DNA from 2 places in the Acidovorax sp. BL-A-41-H1 genome. Region 2 is predicted to be linked to the other one. Evidence: riboswitches for the same ligand, from Rfam matches in the RefSeq annotation. Region 2 holds a riboswitch; the other holds the start of a gene.
What was found. A riboswitch is a leader RNA that binds a small molecule or an ion and turns the genes downstream of it on or off. The one in region 2 is predicted to bind glycine.
Positions count from the first base shown of each region.

Region 1: linked by a shared signal. The riboswitch ahead of ACTPOI_RS10310 (D-amino acid dehydrogenase) and the one ahead of gcvT (glycine cleavage system aminomethyltransferase GcvT) in region 2 are both predicted to bind glycine.

Region 1 covers NZ_JBPVJQ010000004.1:272,528-281,031, forward strand. The annotation lists gene ACTPOI_RS10310 (D-amino acid dehydrogenase) at 1-1,252, opposite strand, end outside; glycine riboswitch at 1,353-1,473, opposite strand; gene ACTPOI_RS10315 (YXWGXW repeat-containing protein) at 1,660-2,115, opposite strand; gene ACTPOI_RS10320 (hypothetical protein) at 2,281-2,634, shown strand; gene ACTPOI_RS10325 (hypothetical protein) at 2,710-3,132, opposite strand; gene ACTPOI_RS10330 (ABC1 kinase family protein) at 3,245-4,594, opposite strand; gene ACTPOI_RS10335 (DUF2867 domain-containing protein) at 4,581-5,165, opposite strand; gene ACTPOI_RS10340 (TetR family transcriptional regulator) at 5,162-6,061, opposite strand; gene ACTPOI_RS10345 (helix-turn-helix domain-containing protein) at 6,316-7,047, opposite strand; gene ACTPOI_RS10350 (hypothetical protein) at 7,185-8,177, shown strand; gene ACTPOI_RS10355 (MFS transporter) at 8,376-8,504, shown strand, end outside.
Region 2 covers NZ_JBPVJQ010000005.1:326,914-335,417, reverse strand. The annotation lists gene rpsA (30S ribosomal protein S1) at 1-448, shown strand, start outside; gene ACTPOI_RS12630 (integration host factor subunit beta) at 629-994, shown strand; gene ACTPOI_RS12625 (Lrp/AsnC family transcriptional regulator) at 1,150-1,608, opposite strand; gene ACTPOI_RS12620 (TRAP transporter substrate-binding protein) at 2,045-3,016, shown strand; gene ACTPOI_RS12615 (TRAP transporter small permease) at 3,122-3,616, shown strand; gene ACTPOI_RS12610 (TRAP transporter large permease) at 3,699-4,976, shown strand; glycine riboswitch at 4,983-5,088, shown strand; glycine riboswitch at 5,102-5,225, shown strand; gene gcvT (glycine cleavage system aminomethyltransferase GcvT) at 5,277-6,413, shown strand; gene gcvH (glycine cleavage system protein GcvH) at 6,508-6,882, shown strand; gene gcvP (aminomethyl-transferring glycine dehydrogenase) at 6,997-8,504, shown strand, end outside.

The sequences.
Region 1 (8,504 bases), on a different contig from region 2:
CGAAGTCCAGCTCGGGGGCCAGGCCGCTCACGATGCGGGCAATGGACTTGCCCGAGCCGCAGGCGTGCGTCCAGCCCAGCGTGCCGTGGCCGGTGTTGAGGAACAGGTTGCCCACTTTCGTCTTGCCGATCAGCGGCACGTTGCTGGGGGTGGCAGGGCGCAGGCCGGTCCAGAACTGGGCCTGCGTGGTGTCGCCCGCACCGGGGAAGAGCTGTTCCACCCGGCGCACGATGGCGTCGCAGCGCACCTGGTTCAGGTTGCGGTCATAGCCGTTGAGCTCGGCCGTGCCCGCAATGCGCAGGCGGTCGCCGCGCTCGCTGGTGTAGCGCGAGAACACCAGCTTGAACTCGTCGTCCGTCAGGCTGACCTGGTGGGCCATGCTCGCGTCCTTGACGGGCATGGTCACCGAGTAGCCCTTGGCCGGGTAGATCGGTAGGCTGATGCCCAGGGGCTGCGCCAGCAGGGGGCTGAACGAGCCCATGGCCAGCACAAACGCATCGCCACGCACGCGCTCGAAGCGGCCTTCGGCGTTGGTCACTTCCACATGGTCAATGCGGCCTGCCACTTCGCGCAGGGCCGTGATGTGGTGGCCCATGCGGAACTGCACGCCCGCGGCTTCACACAGCTTGGCCAGCTCGCGCGTGAACTGGTTGGCGTCGCCCGATTCGTCTTCGGCCGTGAAGGTGGCACCGGCCAGCTGCGGGCGGATGTGGGCCAGGGCGGGCTCGATGCGCACAGCCTCGTCGGCGCTGATCACCTGGCGCTCGCAGCCCAGCGCGCGCATCTGCTCGGCGGGGGCCAACGCACCGTCGAATTCCTTGGCGTTGGTATAGAAGTGCAGGATGCCTTGCGTGCGCTGGTCGTACTGGATGCCGGTGGCAGCGCGCAGCTGCTGCAGCGTGTCGCGGCTGTAGGTGCCCAGGCTCACGATCTGCTCGATGTTGTGGCGCGTGCGGGCGGGTGTGCAATTGCGCAGGAACGACAGGCCCCACAGCCACTGGCGCATGTCGGCGCGCAGGCGGAACAGCAGGGGAGCGTCTTCCTTGCCCAGCCACTGCAGCACCTTCAGCGGCGCGCTGGGGTTGGCCCAGGGTTCGGCATGGCTGACCGAGATCTGCCCGCCGTTGGCAAAGCTGGTCTCGGCGCCGGGCGCGCCCTGGCGGTCGATCACGGTCACTTCGTGGCCGAGTTGCGAGAGGAAGTAGGCAGAGGTCACGCCGAGCAGGCCGGCACCCAAAACGATAACGCGCATGATTTTCAAGCCTTTCAGGGCTCTGGCGCTTGATGGGTGTGCGGGTGCAGCTATTGAATCAATAGCATGATAAAAGCAACCGGCGCACATCCGCCAAGCTGCCGCTCCCCCTGTCCTTGGTACCTGAGAGATTCACCGCCATCCCACCCGGGCTGCGGCTTGCTCCTTCGGTGCGCTGCAGACCCTGTGGCGGGTTGCAGCGGCTCTCCAGACGGCTTTTAAAAATGGTGCAGTACGGAACCTGAGCGTGTATGGGAGTTTGCGCCTTCGGTGCAGTGGCTGCCGGTGGGGCGGGCCGCTGCTCTCCTGCTGAGCGCGATTCTAGGCGGGGCGGCGCGCTAATGAACCGCAATCCTTGCTGATGGAAGCCCGCCCCCCGTAATGGAGGGCGCGGCAGGGGCGCCCGGTCAGTAGCGGTACGGGTTGTCGGGCCGGCGGTCGTTGCGGTTGCGCACGCCGTCGCCGTCGCGGTCCCGGTCGTGCCGGTTGGCCACACCATCACCGTCGCGGTCCCAACGGCCGGGCTCGGCGTACCAGCGACCGTCGCGCTCCTGCCACTGGTGGGCGCGGTAGTGGTAGCCAGGCCGCGCCTTCACCCAGTAGCCCGACATCCACACATGGCGGTGGCCGCGCCACTCCCAGTGGCCGGGTACCCATGCCATGCCGCGCCGCGGGTGCGGCACCGCTTCGTACCGCGGTGGTGGTGGCGCACCGTATTGCACGGGCACGGGTGCCGCGTACCCGTAGTGTTGCGGGCTGCCCGCCTGCACGACGATGGTGGCGCTGGTCTGCGCCTGCGCCACGGCGGTGGTGCCCAGCGAAGCGAGGGCGATGGAAACTGCAACAAGAGCATGGCGTGCCATGGTGAACTCCTCGGAAAGCGTCCCTTGCGGAACCGGAGCCTTGATGCTGAACAGCCGCCGTCAAGCAGGCGTAGGGCCTATGCGAAGTCTTGTGAAGTTGTGTGTCCTGGTGCAGGAGATCAACGCGGATTCGGCGACGGGGCTGGTACCCTTTGCAGCATGCCGATGTCGCCACCGCTGACCCTTGCCGTCGTGCTCCTCAACGGCCTTGCTGTGCTGGGCGGGGTGGTGCTCATCGGCCTCGGGACTCTTTATGTGCCCGACGATTGGGACATCGACAGCACGCTGATGGTGGTGGTCGTGCTGTTCCCGTGCCTCGCTGCTCTCGCGGCGTCGCGCAGGCAGGCGTCCCGCTTTGCAAGGTCCGTTGCCGTGGGGTCGGCCGCCTGCTGGCTGGCCGTCATCGTGCTGGCGGGCGCTGTGGTCTCGACTGGGGTCGGGGGCCTTGCAGGCACGTTGTTGTTGATGGTTCCGGGGGCCGCGCTGCTGCTCCTCAACTGTCTCGCTCTCAAGGCCTAGAGACCCGCTGCACTAATCCGTCGGCCCACGTCTTGGGCACGCTCCGCCACAACCATCAACCAAGGACTTCGGCGGCTAGCGCCACCACACCAGGGCGGCCACCACCAGCAGGGCCGCCCAGCCGGGGTGCCGCGCGCGGGTTGCGTACAGCACCAGCATCCCGCCGGCCAGTGTGACCAGGCCCGCGACATCGGCCACCCAGACAGCCAGCGCGGCATCGGAGGGCACAGTCCCCAGGCGCCACAGCACAGCGGCCAGGGCCCAGCCGAGCAGCGTGACCAGGTGCCAGGTGGCCCACACGATTCCCAGGTGCTCCCGGGGCAGCGCAAGCGCCCATGGCGCCACGGGCGAGGGGGCGCCGCCCTCGTTGTGACGCATGCCGCGGGCTGCCATGCCTTGCCTTCGCAGCGCGCGGAACACCATGATCTCGCCCAGCACCGAATGCACCAGCCCCACCAGTGCCAGCCCTACGGCGGCAGCCATCAGCAGCGGGTTCATGGGCATCCCTTATGCCGCCCTATGCACACTGCCACGCATCCGCCTGCGCCCGCGATACGGCCTGCCTTGGATGCCGCGGCGCACGGGTAGCAGTGCAGGGCCCATGGGTGCGTCATGGCCCACCCCCGTATGCCAGCATCACGTCTGCCCCTGTGTGCACCCGCGCACCCAGCCGCGTGAGCAGGTGCATCAGCCCCATCCACATGCGCTCGAATCCCGGCATCTCGCCAGGCACATGGGACAGGTGCCGCCCCAGCACGCGCTGGTGGTCGGCGCGGGTGATGGGCGGCGGGCGCTTGGTGCCAAAGTCGAACACCGCTTGCGTGAAAGGCTCGATCTGCCACGCCTGCATGTCGGCCAGTGCGGGCGCCATCTCGGCGGCGTATTGCTGCGGCGTGATGACAGGGCTGATAAGCCCGAGCAACTGGTAGGCAGCCAGCACCCCGGCGCTGCGCGCGGGGTCGGCTTCGGGCCGCAGCAGTGCGGCCCAGGCTTGCGCGACGCCTGCACGGAACGCGGGCGAAAGCTGCTGCGTGCAGCCGAAATCCAGCACACCTACGCGGCAACCGCGGTCAGCCGCTTCGGCGGGCATGAACAGGAAGTTGCCCGGGTGCGGGTCGGCATGCACCCGGCCCAGTACCCAGATGCAGTGCATGAACCAGTCCCACAGTGCCTGGCCCGCTGCGTCGCGCGCATGCTGCGTGGGGCCGGTAGCAAGCCAGGCATCGATGTGCAGCCCGGGCAGGTGCTGCTGCGTAAGCACCTGCGCCCGCGTGTGCGACATCACCGGCTGCGCCATCACGATGCCCGGCAGGGCTGCGTGCTGCGCAAACCATTCCATTGCTTCGGCCTCGCGCAGGTAGTCCACTTCGCGCAGCAGCGTAGCTTCGATGCCATCCATCACGCTATCGACCACGGCTGGGGCGGGTACGGGCATGCCGGTGTGGCCCAGTGTGGCCAGCGCGGCGCGCATCAGCTTCATGTCGCTGCCGATGGTGGCGGCAATGCCGGGGTATTGCACCTTGACGGCCACGGTGCCGTGGCCTGCCAGCTCGGCGCGGTGCACCTGGCCCAGGCTGGCTGCGGCAAAGGCGGTGGGCTCGAAACGGCTGAACAGCGCCTCGGGTTCGGCGCCAAAGGCCTGGCGGAACACGCGGCCCACCAAGGCGCGGTTGAGCGGCGTGGCCTGGTGCTGGGCGCGCGCCAGTTCGCGGCGCACGCCTTCGGGCAGCACATCGGGGTGCATGCTCAGCAGCTGCGACACTTTGAGCGCCGTGCCGCGCAGCTGGCCCAGTGCGGCGAACAGGATGCGGCCCACGGCGGCTTCGTGGTCTGCCTGAGCCTGGGGTGTGTGCTGCCGCACGCGCTGGCCCAGCTCGGCCATGCCGATGCGTGCCGCCGCCAGCCCGGTGATGGCGCTGCGGGCCAGCCGGCCCGTGCGCGGTGCGTCAGTGCTGCCCATGGCCGGACATGCGTTGCGTGAGGCTGCGTGCAATCACCCGGTGAAACGGCGTGATCACCGCCATGTAGGCATGGCCGAGCGCGTTGTGGATGTGCACCACGGTGGTCAGCACCAGGGTGGGCGCCGCGCTGCCCTCGACGTGTTTCAGGATGGACACCTGCACGTCGAGGTGGCGATCGTCCTGACCCAGGATGACCTCGCGATCACTCAGGAAACGGATGCGGAAGATGCCCACGCGGTCGCCCACGGCGTAGCTGGTGGCATCGTTCAGGGCCTTGCCGCTGGCAGGAGGGTAGCCATCCTGCAGCTGGCCCACGTCCTTCAGTCCGACCAGGCGCACGGCCTTGTTGCGCACCAGCATCAGCGCGCGAATCCACGCCGGCGTCTGCGCGGCCACGTCCAGCCAGGCTTGCAGGGCGGGGCGGTCGGGGTGGTGATCGGGCACCTCGTAGGCGTCGTGGAAGTCCGACCCGTGCAGCGTGGCGTGGATGGCGGTGCCGGGCGGCACTGCGATGGCGCGTGCGGTGGGCAGAACGCCGGTGTGGGCGGTGGTGGAGGCGGGGTGGCTCATGGCGTGGCTTTCTTGGCGCGTGCAGTGGTCCGGGCGGGGGCTTTGGTGGCGCTGGCATCGTTGGGAGCAGCTGCCGTGGGGGTACGCGGCTTGCGTGTAGCCGGGGCGGGCTTTGCGGTGGCGTCGGGCCCGGTAGCAGCGGGCGCTGCGCCGCGCTGTCCTGCGGTGGGCACCGCGCCCAGCGCGCCGCGCGCCATCTGCAGCATGCCCAGCAGCCCGCTGCCGTGCTGTGCCATGCGGGCCATCTGGCTGCGCAGCACAAAGCCGCCCAGCTGCAGCACGCGGTTGACCAGCCCGCTGCGCAGCGCCTGCACCAGCACGCCCAGCGACAGGTCCACCAGCTGCGTGGTGTCGGCAAATTCATCCGATGTATCGGCCAGCCAGTAGCCGACCACGCCCACCAGATAGTCGGTGTACAGGCTGCCTGCCAGGTTCTTGAAGTCGCACGGCTCGATCTCGCCTGCGGCCTCGGCCGCTTCGAGAAAGCTGGCCACCGCCTCGCGCAGCGCCTGGCGCGCGGCCAGCGGCTCGGCCAGCATCGACAGCGGCGAGCGCCCCGCCAGCCCGCGCACCTGCGCGGCAAACTCGCGGTCGGGCAGCAGGCGCTCCAGCACCGCATCGGTCAGGCGCTGCAGCTTTTCCTGCAGGCCGTAGTCGGTAAAGCCGGGCGTCTGCAGTGTGTCGGCCAGGGCGCTTTGCACCACCTCGTCAAGGTAGCCCAGCACGATGCGGTCCTTGGTGGGGAAGTACTTGTAGATCGTGGCGTCGCCAATGCCGGCGGCGCGGGCGATGTCCTTCATCGTCGTGCCGTCAAAGCCCTGGCGGGTCATCAGGTCCACCGCGCTGGCCACGATCTGGCGGCGCGTGGCGTCTTGCTGCTGGCGGGTGGTTTTCATCGCTATTCTTTAAATGATTAAAAAGTTCATTTAAAGAATAGTAGTTTCCGTTTATGCGGTCAAGCACGGCGGTGCGGCACCAGAAAGCGACATTTGAGGCGCTTTTGGCCTCAAGTCCAGGTTTTGATTGCCTGGGTTGCTATTAAATTAGTAGTTAAAGCTTTGCGGGCGGGGCGGGGCGGGGCGTTGCATTGGCGGCGCAGTCGCCCGGGCAATGCCCGCCTGCGCTGGTGCTCCAGCCGCGTGTCAGGCGCTCACTTGCGCATGTTGGCAAAGGCCTCGAACTCCCAGCTGCGCATGGCCAGCAGCAGGGTGTAGCCCTCGCGCTCGCGTTCGGGCAGCTTCTGGTCGGCCAGGTGCTGCTGGGCAAAGTCCTGGGCCACGCGCTGCATGCGTTCCATGAAGGCGGGCGCCAGGCCACGGCTGATGTTGCCGTGCACCAGCAGCACGCCTTCGCCCGCGCCATCGAAGCCGCCTGCAAAGTAGTCGAGCAGCGCATGCTCGCGAAAGTAGTTCATCACCGGGCCATGCGGGCGCCACCGGAAGGTCTTGGCCAGCTTCAGGCGGTAGCGGTTGAGCGGGCGCAGCTCGATGATGCCGATGCGGTCAAGCTGCGCCAGATAGCGGATGCCCTCGGCCTCGGTGAGCCGGTAGTTGGTGGTCACCTGCTCCAGCGTCCACTGGCTCAGCACGCAGATCGCCATCAGCAGCAGCTTCTTGTCGGCCACCACGGCCTTTTCCTGCTCGTGGGTCAGCTCTTTCAGCAGGGGCTGGTCGTCGGCCACGCGGCGGGCCAGGTCGGCAAAGTCCAGCGCCAGCGCGCGGCAGATGGCGTCGATGCGCGACAGCGGCATGTCGCCCTTGGCCAGCATGCGCTTGACGCTGGACTCCGCCATGCCCAGCGCCTGCGCCAAGTCTGCGTAGGTCATCTGCGCGGTCTTGAGTTCCTTCTTCAGGGCGGTGACGAGGTCGGCGGTGGTGCTCATGTCGGTGGGGCTCCTTGGTATCGATTATCAATACTGGCGGGATCTTGGGTAGCCCCCTGAGCGACTTTTTGCGGTGTTGCGGGCTGCGCACTTCCACACTGCGCCTCACCCGTCACCACCGACACAGGAGCTCTCGAATGACCCACCGTCCCGTTCCGTCCCGCTCGAGGACACCCGCCGCATTGCGCACCGGTACCGCCGCGCCCGGGCTCCACCGCGGCCCCTTGCTGCGCACGGAAATCGCGCTGCTGTGCGTGGCGCTCGCCCTGCTGGCGCTGGCCTGCCTGGGGCCTGTACTGCCCGCCAGCCTGCACCAGCACGACTTTGCCGATGGCCGTACGCTGTGGGGCATCCCGTGCGCCATGGATGTGCTGAGCAACCTGCCCTTTGCCGTCGCTGGCCTGTGGGGCCTGCTGGCCCTGCGCCGCGTGCGGCAGGGCGCGCTGGATGCGGCATCGCGTGGCTGCGCATACCTGTTCTTTGGCGGGCTGGTCGCCACTGCCGCGGGCTCTGCGGTGTACCACTGGGCGCCGGGCGATGCGGGCCTGGTGTGGGACCGCCTGGGCATGGTGCTGCCGTTTGCGGGCCTGCTGGGGCTGGCGGCCGCGGGCCGCGTGAGCGAGCGGGCGGGTGCGCTGGCCGCTGCTGCCGTGCTGCTGGCCGGGCCCCTGGCGGTGGGCTGGTGGGCGCGCACCGGCAACCTGATGCCCTGGGCCGTGGTGCAGATCGGCGGCATGCTCGTGGTGGCACTGCTGGCGGTGCCGGCGCTGTTCCCGCTGCGCCGGCGTGCGCTGGCGGTGCACCTGGGCGCCGTCATCGGCCTGTATGCGCTGGCCAAGCTGTTTGAGGCGGCCGACCATTCGGTGCTGGACGCCACGGGCTGGGTGTCGGGCCACACGCTCAAGCACCTGGCCGCTGCGGCTGCCGCGTGGCCCGTGCTGCTTGCCGTGCGCAGCCTGGGGGCGAGAGCGCCATACGCTGCGCGCACGGCGCACATGGGCCTGCCGCAAACCATGGCGTGGGGGCAGAATGGCGCCCACAACGGGGTCGCTGGGGGGCTCTGCACAAATCAAGCGGTAAGTGAGCGCTGCGGATCGGGACGGGCTGCAAGGCGCAAAACGCAGCAATAGCCGCAGCAATAGCCGAGCTATTGCGAGTATTTGCAACGCGGCAGACCGCCCGAGGCCACAGAGCACACGGCGCGCTGATTCGTGCAGAGGCTCCCCAGGTGTGTCACCAGCAAGTCACGCCACTGACCCGCCTTGCGCTTACAACACCACAAAACACACAGGGTGCCCACGGCGCCCGAGGGAAACGAGGAGAAACGCATGACGACCGACACCCGCACCCCACCCGCGGCCACTGGGCCTGCGCCCACGCACCACGAAGACCCCAACCAGTTCGCGCTGCTGCGCCAGCGGCGCTTTGCGCCGTTCTTCTGGACGCAGTTCTCCGGC
Region 2 (8,504 bases):
GGAAGTGGAAGCCATCGTGCTGGCCGTGGACGTGGACCGTGAGCGCATCTCGCTGGGCATCAAGCAGCTCGACGGCGACCCGTTCACCACCTTCGTGACCGTGAACGACAAGGGCCAGACGGTGACCGGCAAGGTCAAGACCGTGGACGCCCGTGGCGCTGAAATCGACCTCGGCGAAGACATCGTGGGCTACCTGCGCGCTTCGGAAATCTCCCGCGACCGCGTGGAAGATGCCCGCAACGTGCTCAAAGAAGGCGACGAAGTCACGGCCGTGGTGGTCAACGTGGATCGCAAGACCCGCAACATCCAGCTGTCGATCAAGCAAAAGGACATGGCCGACGAGCAAGGCGCGATGGCCAGCCTGAGCCAGCAGTCAAGCCGCGAGAGCGCCGGCACGACCAGCCTGGGCGCCCTGCTGCGCGCCAAGCTGGACAACTCGGAAAAGTAAGCAAAGCCTGCCCTGGTGCCACGCCATCGGGCGGGCAGCCGAGGCAGTTCGCAGGCCCTATCCACGTAAGGTCTGTGCAGCTACCCCGGCCCCACCCGGTGGAATGCACCGAAGGGCACTTTGGCAAGACAGCGGGCGCCATATTGGCGCCCGCTTTTTTTGAAGCAAGCACCTGCGCGTATGCCACAAGATTCCATGACCCGCTCCGACCTCGTCGAAGAACTCGCTGCCCGTTTCGGCCAGCTGACGCATCGCGACGCCGAATTTGCCGTCAAGACGATTCTGGACGCCGTCGGTGAAGCACTGGTGCGCGGTCACCGGATCGAGATTCGCGGCTTTGGCAGCTTCTCGGTCAACCACCGGCCACCCCGCATGGGTCGCAACCCCCGCAGCGGCGAAGCCGTTGCCATTCCTGAAAAGCGCGTTCCCCACTTCAAGCCAGGCAAGGCCCTGCGCGAAGCCGTGGACAAGCGCACCGCCGAGCTCGAAGAAGCCACCGGCCAGTTGAAAACACTTGCCACCGGCCCGCAGGCAGGCCGTCCTTGACTACCGAAAGCTCCCAGCGTCGGTAAACCGCACCCTTTCAGGGCGCCGCGATGGCACAGCCGGATCAACCACGGCAACCCTGACGGAACAAAAATGCTATTTATTCGATAGCAATCTAGGCATTTAAATCCAGCGCTACCGGCCTTTTTGATGCCCTAACCGGCAAAAAGAGGCAGATCCGCCTTCTTGAGCGTTCGCAGCACAAAGCTCGAGCGGCTGTGCCGGATGCCCTTGATCTTGTAGAGCTTCTCGCGCAGCAGGCGCTCGTAGTCTCGGGTGTCCTTCACGACCACGCGCAGCAGGTAGTCGTAGTCGCCCGAAACCAGATGGGCCTCGATGACCTCCGGAATGCTCGCAAGGATTTCGCCAAACTTCTCCAGCGTGTTGTCGGAGTGGCTGTCCAGCGTGACCTGGACCAGCACCGTATCGGCCAGGTCCAGCGCCTGCGGGTTGATGCGCACCGTATAGCCCTGGATCACGCCCGCTTCTTCCATCTTCTTGATGCGGCCCCAGCAGGGCGAAGGGCTGAGACCCACGGCCTGGCCGATCTCTTGCAGGCTGGCCCGTGCGTTGGATTGGAGTACAGCGAGAATTTTTCGGTCAAGGCGATCCATGGTGCTGATTATTCACCGTTTGGCTGATTAACAGAAAATCCTTCTGCATTTCAGCAACACTGCGATCATTTCAGCAAAATCATCTGCGCCCTGCCCTGCATACTTCTCCCATCAAGGCGTTCTTACCGGAGCGCACAAACTGACAAGGCCCCGGCTGGTTACCGCCAGCACGGGGCCCTTGGCATTGGGGGCCCGGCGCAACGGGCAACAGGCAGCCCTGCAAGCCGACGCGCTCCATGCCCCACGCACATTGCTGCCCCAGGGCGGGGGCACGATGAGTGAGCTTCCAAAGACGCATCTGGGATGCTCAGCCAGTTCATAAGTACGCTTACCAGCACAAACCCCGATGCCCCGGCGGCTGTGCGGCACCCATAATTTAGAAGTCCTGCGCGCGGCCCGCTGCTGCGTCGCCCTACATCCCACCGGAGACACGCGAATGAAACTCACCCGAATCGTCCTTGGACTGAGCCTGGCACTGGGCTTTGTAGCCACTGCCGCCGCGCAGACCACCATGCGCATCAGCATCTCCACGGCACAGAACTCGCACCAGGGCGTTGCCATCGACACCTTCGCCAAGGAAGTCGAAAAGCGCACGGGCGGCCGCTACAAGGTACAGACCTTCTACAACGGCGCACTGGGCGGCGAGCGCGAGTCGATCGAGGCGGTGCAGCTCGGTACGCAGGAGTTGGCCTTCAGCTCGACAGGCCCCATCCCGAATTTCGTGCCCGACACCAAGATCCTGGATGTTCCCTTCCTGTTCCGTGACAAGGCACACGCCCGCGCCGTGCTCGACGGCCCCATTGGCCAGGAGATGTTGACCAAGTTCGACAGCAAGGGGTTCAAGGCGCTGGCCTGGGCCGAGAACGGGTTCCGCCACATGACCAACAGCAAGCGCTCGGTCAACACGCCCGATGACCTCAAGGGCCTGAAGATGCGCACGATGGAGAACCCTGTGCACATCGCCGCGTACAAGGGCTTTGGCATCATCACCACGCCCATGGCCTTCCCTGAAGTGTTCACTGCCCTGCAGCAAGGTACCGTCGACGGCCAGGAGAACCCGCTGCCCGTGATCATCTCGGCCAAGTTCGACCAGGTGCAAAAGCACCTCACGCTCACCGGCCACGTGTACTCGGCCGCCATCTTCGTGATGAACAAGGGCTCGTTCGACAAGCTCTCGGCCGCCGACAAGCAGGCCTTCATCGACGCCGCCAAGGAAGGCACCAAGGCCAACCGCGCCCGCGTGGATGAAGACGACGCCAAGGGCGTGGCCGACCTGCGTGCCAAGGGCATGACCGTGATCGACAACCCCGACAAGTCCAAGTTCGTGGCAGCCCTGGCACCCGTCAACGCTGAATTTGAAAAGCAGTTTGGCAAGGCTGCCCTGGACAAGATCCGCGACGTGAAGTAATTCGGATCGCTATCAATAAGATAGCATCCAGCGCCCGCAGCCATTGCGCTGACGGGCGCTTTATCATTCTGTTTCCTACGCTTTGGCCCTGCGCCTGCGCCTTTCATGAAACAAGCATTTTTGACCTTTGAGCGATGGGCCACTTTCAGCGCCATGCTGGGGGCCTGCGCCATGCTGGCCCTGTCGGCATCGCTGGGCATGTTCCAGATCGTGACGCGGTTCGTGCTGGAACAGCCCGCCGAATGGACCGAGGTACTGATCCGGTTCAGCCTGATCTGGATGGTGTTCCTGGCCATTCCGGCGGCGTTCCGCCAGGGCGCCATGGTGAGCGTGGATGTGCTGTACCGCTGGAGCCCGCCCAGGGTACGGCGCGTGCTTGACTGGGTGGTGGCACTGGCCGCCCTGGCACTGATCGGCATCATCATCTGGTACGGATGGGACTACGCCCAGCGCGGCGGCGTGCAGAGCATGGCCGGGCTGGAATCGGTGTCGATGTTCTGGGCTTATCTTGCGATGCCGGTCGGCGGGCTGTTCTGCGTGGTCGGGATCATCGGCAACCTGATCGACCCGCTGCGCATGGAACTGGAGACCGCCCAATGAGCGCGTTCCTCCGCCCAGTCAAACGAATAAGCTGGCCTTTTCAGGGCCCGCAACTGCAAGCAACGCCGATGGTGGGAGCGCTATGAGCCTGGTCATGATTTCAACGATGGTGCTGTGCTTTGCGCTCACCATCTCGGTGGCGGTGTCCATCGGACTCGCCTCCATCCTGGGCATCCAGGCGTCCAACGCCAACATGCTGATCTCGGTGAAGGAGATGTTTGCCTCCATCAACAAGTTTCCGCTGGCGGCCATCCCCTTCTTCATCCTGGCTGGCAACCTGATGGAGACCGGCGGCATCTCGCGCCGCCTGGTGGAGTTTGCCAAGAGCATTGTCGGTGGCGTGCAGGGCGGCCTGCCCATGACCTGCGTGCTCACCTGCATGATCTTTGCGGCCGTGTCGGGCTCGTCGGTGGCCACCACGTTTGCCATCGGCGCGATCCTCATCCCGGCGCTCATCAAGCACGGCTACCCCACGAGCTATGCGGCTGCGCTGCAGGCGACCAGCGCCGAGCTGGGCGTGATCATTCCGCCATCCATTCCGATGATCCTGTACGGGGTGAGCGCCGAGGTGTCGATTGGCGAGCTGTTCATCGCCGGTTTTGGCCCGGGTCTTTTGATCAGCGGCGCGCTGATGCTGTTTGTGTGGGCCTACTGCAAATACAAGGGCTGGGGCAAGAACGATGGCGAAGGCCGCATGTCGTTTGGCAAGGCCACGCTGCAGGCCGGCTGGGCACTGCTGATGCCCGTGATCATCCTGGGCGGCATTTACGGGGGTGTCTTCACGCCCACCGAAGCGTCCGCAGTGGCTGTTTTTTACGCGCTGGTAGTGGGGGTCGTGATCTACCGCGAGATCAAGCTCAAGGACCTGTTCGCCATCCTGCGCAAGTCTGCGATCTCTTCAGCGGTGATCATGTTCATCATCGCGAACGCTGGTCTCTTTGCCTTCCTTATCACCCGCGCGGGCGTGCCCGATGCCATTGGCCGCTGGCTTGAAGCCGTGCTGCAGTCGCCCGCCCTCTTCCTCTTGGGCGTCAACGCGGCACTGTTCATCATCGGGATGTTCATCGAGACCAGTGCGGCCATCATCGTGCTCGCGCCCATCCTGGCGCCTGTGGCGGTGCACTTCGGTATCGACCCCGTTCACTTCGGCCTGATCATGGTCGTGAATCTTGCGCTGGGCATGATCACGCCGCCCTTTGGCGTGAACCTGTTTGCGGCCTGCACGGTGGCCCGGATATCGCTCGACCGGATCATCCCGCACCTGTTGCCATTCGTGGGCGTGATCTTCGCGTGCCTATTGATCATCACGTATGTGCCATCCATCTCGCTCTTCCTGCGGGACCTGGTGTACGCAAAGTAGGTAGAATCGAGGCCGTCAGGAGAGAGTGCGCCGGCCAGTGAATGGCTCGCGCTGCACCGCCGAAGGCGCAGGCAGCAGCCGAACGCTCAGGCAAAAGGACTGACAACCGCCCGCAGTGATGCGGGCGTTCCCTTGCTGGAGAGAGATGGCACCGCCCACGCGCGGCCCCCATCCACCGAAGGAGCAAACCGCAGGGCCAGCCAGGGCGCTGCGGTGAATCTCTCAGGTAAAGCGGACAGCAGGGCAAATACCGCGGCCATCGTTGAAGGCCGCGGCCCCCATTTGCCCGGAGCCCCGCCCATGTCATCCCCTGCTGCCGCCCCCCTGCTCACCACGCCCCTGAACGCCCTGCACATCGAGCTGGGCGCGCGCATGGTCCCCTTTGCCGGCTATTCCATGCCTGTGCAGTACCCCGCAGGCCTCATGGCTGAGCATCTGCACACCCGTCAGGCCGCCGGCCTTTTTGATGTGTCGCACATGGGCCAGCTCAAACTGGTGGGGCCCGACGCCGCGGCTGCGTTCGAGAGTCTGATGCCGGTGGACGTGATCGACCTGCCAGTGGGCAAGCAGCGCTACGGTCTGCTGCTGACCGACGAAGGCACGATCATTGACGACCTGATGTTCTTCAACAAGGGCAACAATGAGATCTTCGTGATCGTCAACGGTGCCTGCAAGGTGGGCGACATCGCCCATATCACCGAGCGCATCGGTCAGCGCTGCCAGGTCATCCCCATGCCCGACCACGCACTGCTGGCGCTGCAGGGCCCGCAGGCCGTCACTGCACTGGCGCGCCTGGCGCCCGGCGTTGCAAAGCTGGTCTTCATGACCGGTGGCGACTTCAGCATTGCAGGCTGCGACTGTTTTGTCACGCGCAGCGGCTACACGGGTGAAGACGGCTTTGAAATCTCGGTGCCCGCCGCGCAGGCCGATACGCTGGCACGCGCCCTGCTGGCCCAGCCAGAGGTCAAGCCCATCGGCCTGGGCGCCCGCAACTCGCTGCGCCTGGAAGCCGGCCTGTGCCTGTATGGCAACGACATCGACACCACCACCACACCGCCCGAGGCCGCGCTGAACTGGGCCATCCAGAAAGTGCGCCGCACAGGCGGTGCGCGCGCAGGTGGCTTCCCTGGTGCCGACAAGGTACTGGCGCAGATCGACAACCCTGCCAGCCTGCTGCGCAAGCGCGTGGGCCTGGTCGCGCTGGAGCGCGTACCCGTGCGCGACCACACCGAGCTGCAGAGCACCGACGGCCAGAAGATCGGTGAGGTCACCAGCGGCCTGCTGGGGCCCACGGTGAACGAACCCGTGGCCATGGGCTACGTGGCGCCTGCGTTTGCTGCCATTGGCACGCGCGTGAATGCCATCGTGCGCGGCAAGCCGGTGCCGATGGAAGTGCGCGCCATGCCCTTCGTGCCGGCCAACTATTTCAGAGGCTGACGCCGGGCGCCCGCGGCCATGCTGCCCGCGGGCCCGCTACATTGCGCAGTGCAGTCTCTTACCTGTTCAACCATCAATTTTTGAGGAGCCCCCCATGACCGTCAAATTCTCCAAAGACCACGAATGGATCAACGTCGCTGACCAGAATGCCGCCATCGTCGGCATCACCGTGCACGCCCAGGACGCCCTGGGTGACGTGGTGTTTGTGGACCTGCCCGAAGTCGGCAAGACCTTTGCCCAAGGCGAAGTCGCTGGTGTGGTCGAGTCCGTCAAGGCCGCTGCCGACGTGTACATGCCCGTCTCGGGCGAAGTCACCGAAGTGAACGAAGCCCTGCGCGCCGATCCTTCGCTGGCCAACACCGACCCGCTGAACAGCGGCTGGTTCTTCAAGGTCAAGCTGTCGGACGCCGCACAGCTCGACGCCCTGCTGGACGAAGCCACCTACACCGAGTTCGCCAAGAACGCCTGATCGATCAGCGCGATGCGTTTGCGGGCATGGCGCCGGGCCATGCCCGGCACGGGCCCCACCGCCCGCGCACCAGCGCCCGGCCCCACCCCAACCCCGCCCTCACGAGACTGCCCCATGCTGATGCAATCCGCCACGCCCCTTGGCGAGCTTGAAAACGCCACCGAATTCCTGCCACGCCACATCGGTATCGATGCCGCTGATGAAGCGCACATGCTGTCCGTGATTGGCGAGGCATCGCGCCGCGCGCTCATCGAAAGCATCGTGCCGCGCTCGATTGCGCGCAGCCGCGCCATGGACCTGCCACTGCCCATCACCGAGGCCGCAGCGCTGGCAGAACTCAAGGCGATTGCATCGAAAAACAAGGTGCTCAAGAGCTTCATCGGCCAGGGCTACTACGGCACGCACACGCCGGGCGTCATCTTGCGCAACATCCTGGAAAACCCCGCCTGGTACACCGCCTACACGCCCTACCAGGCCGAGATCTCGCAGGGCCGCATGGAAGCGCTGGTCAACTTCCAGACCATGGTGTGCGACCTGACCGGCATGCCCATTGCCAACGCATCGATGCTGGACGAAGCCACTGCCGCGGCCGAAGCCATGACGCTGGCCAAGCGCTCTGTCAAGAGCAAGAGCAACGTGTTCGTGGTGGCCGGCGACGCGCACCCGCAGACCATCGAGGTGATCCAGACGCGCGCCAAGCCCCTGGGCATCGAGGTGCATCTGGCCAACTCGGCCGAAGAATGGAACACCCTGCTCGATGGCGAATATTTTGCCGTGCTGGCGCAGTACCCCTCGACCAGCGGCCGCATTGACGACCTGCGTGCCGAGGTGGACAAGGCCCACGCGCGCAACGCAGCTTTCATTGCAGCAGCCGACCTGCTGGCGCTGGCCCTGATCACGCCGCCCGGCGAATGGGGCGCCGACATCGTGGTGGGTACGACCCAGCGCTTTGGCATGCCCATGGGCGCAGGCGGCCCGCACGCGGCCTACATGGCCTGCCGCGATGAATTCAAGCGCAGCCTGCCCGGCCGCCTGGTGGGCGTGAGCGTGGACGCGCACGGCAACCACGCCTACCGCCTGGCGCTGCAGACGCGCGAGCAGCACATCCGCCGCGAAAAGGCCACGTCCAACATCTGCACGGCCCAGGTCCTGCCCGCCGTGATCGCCAGCATGTACGCCGTGTACCACGGTCCTGAAGGCCTGCGCTGCATTGCGCAGCGCGTGGCCAGCTATACAGCCATCCTCACGCGCGGCCTGGAGCAGCTGGGTGCGCCAGTGCGCCCGCAAGCCACTTTTGACACCGTGAGCCTGCACACCGCTGGCGCTACCAAATCCATAGCTGCCAAAGCAGTAGAAATGGGCGCCAACCTGCGGATTTACTTCGAAGAGTACCTGTGCATCTCGCTGGACGAGACCACCACACGGGCCGATGTCGAGCTGCTGTGGAAGATCTTCGCCAAGGACGGACAGGCACTGCCGACCTTCGACGCCTTTGAAAAGGGCGTTGAGCCACTGATCCCGGCCGAGCTGCGCCGCACCAGCAAGTACCTCACGCACCCGGTCTTCAACACGCACCATTCCGAAACCGGCATGCTTCGCTACATCCGCCAGCTGTCCGACAA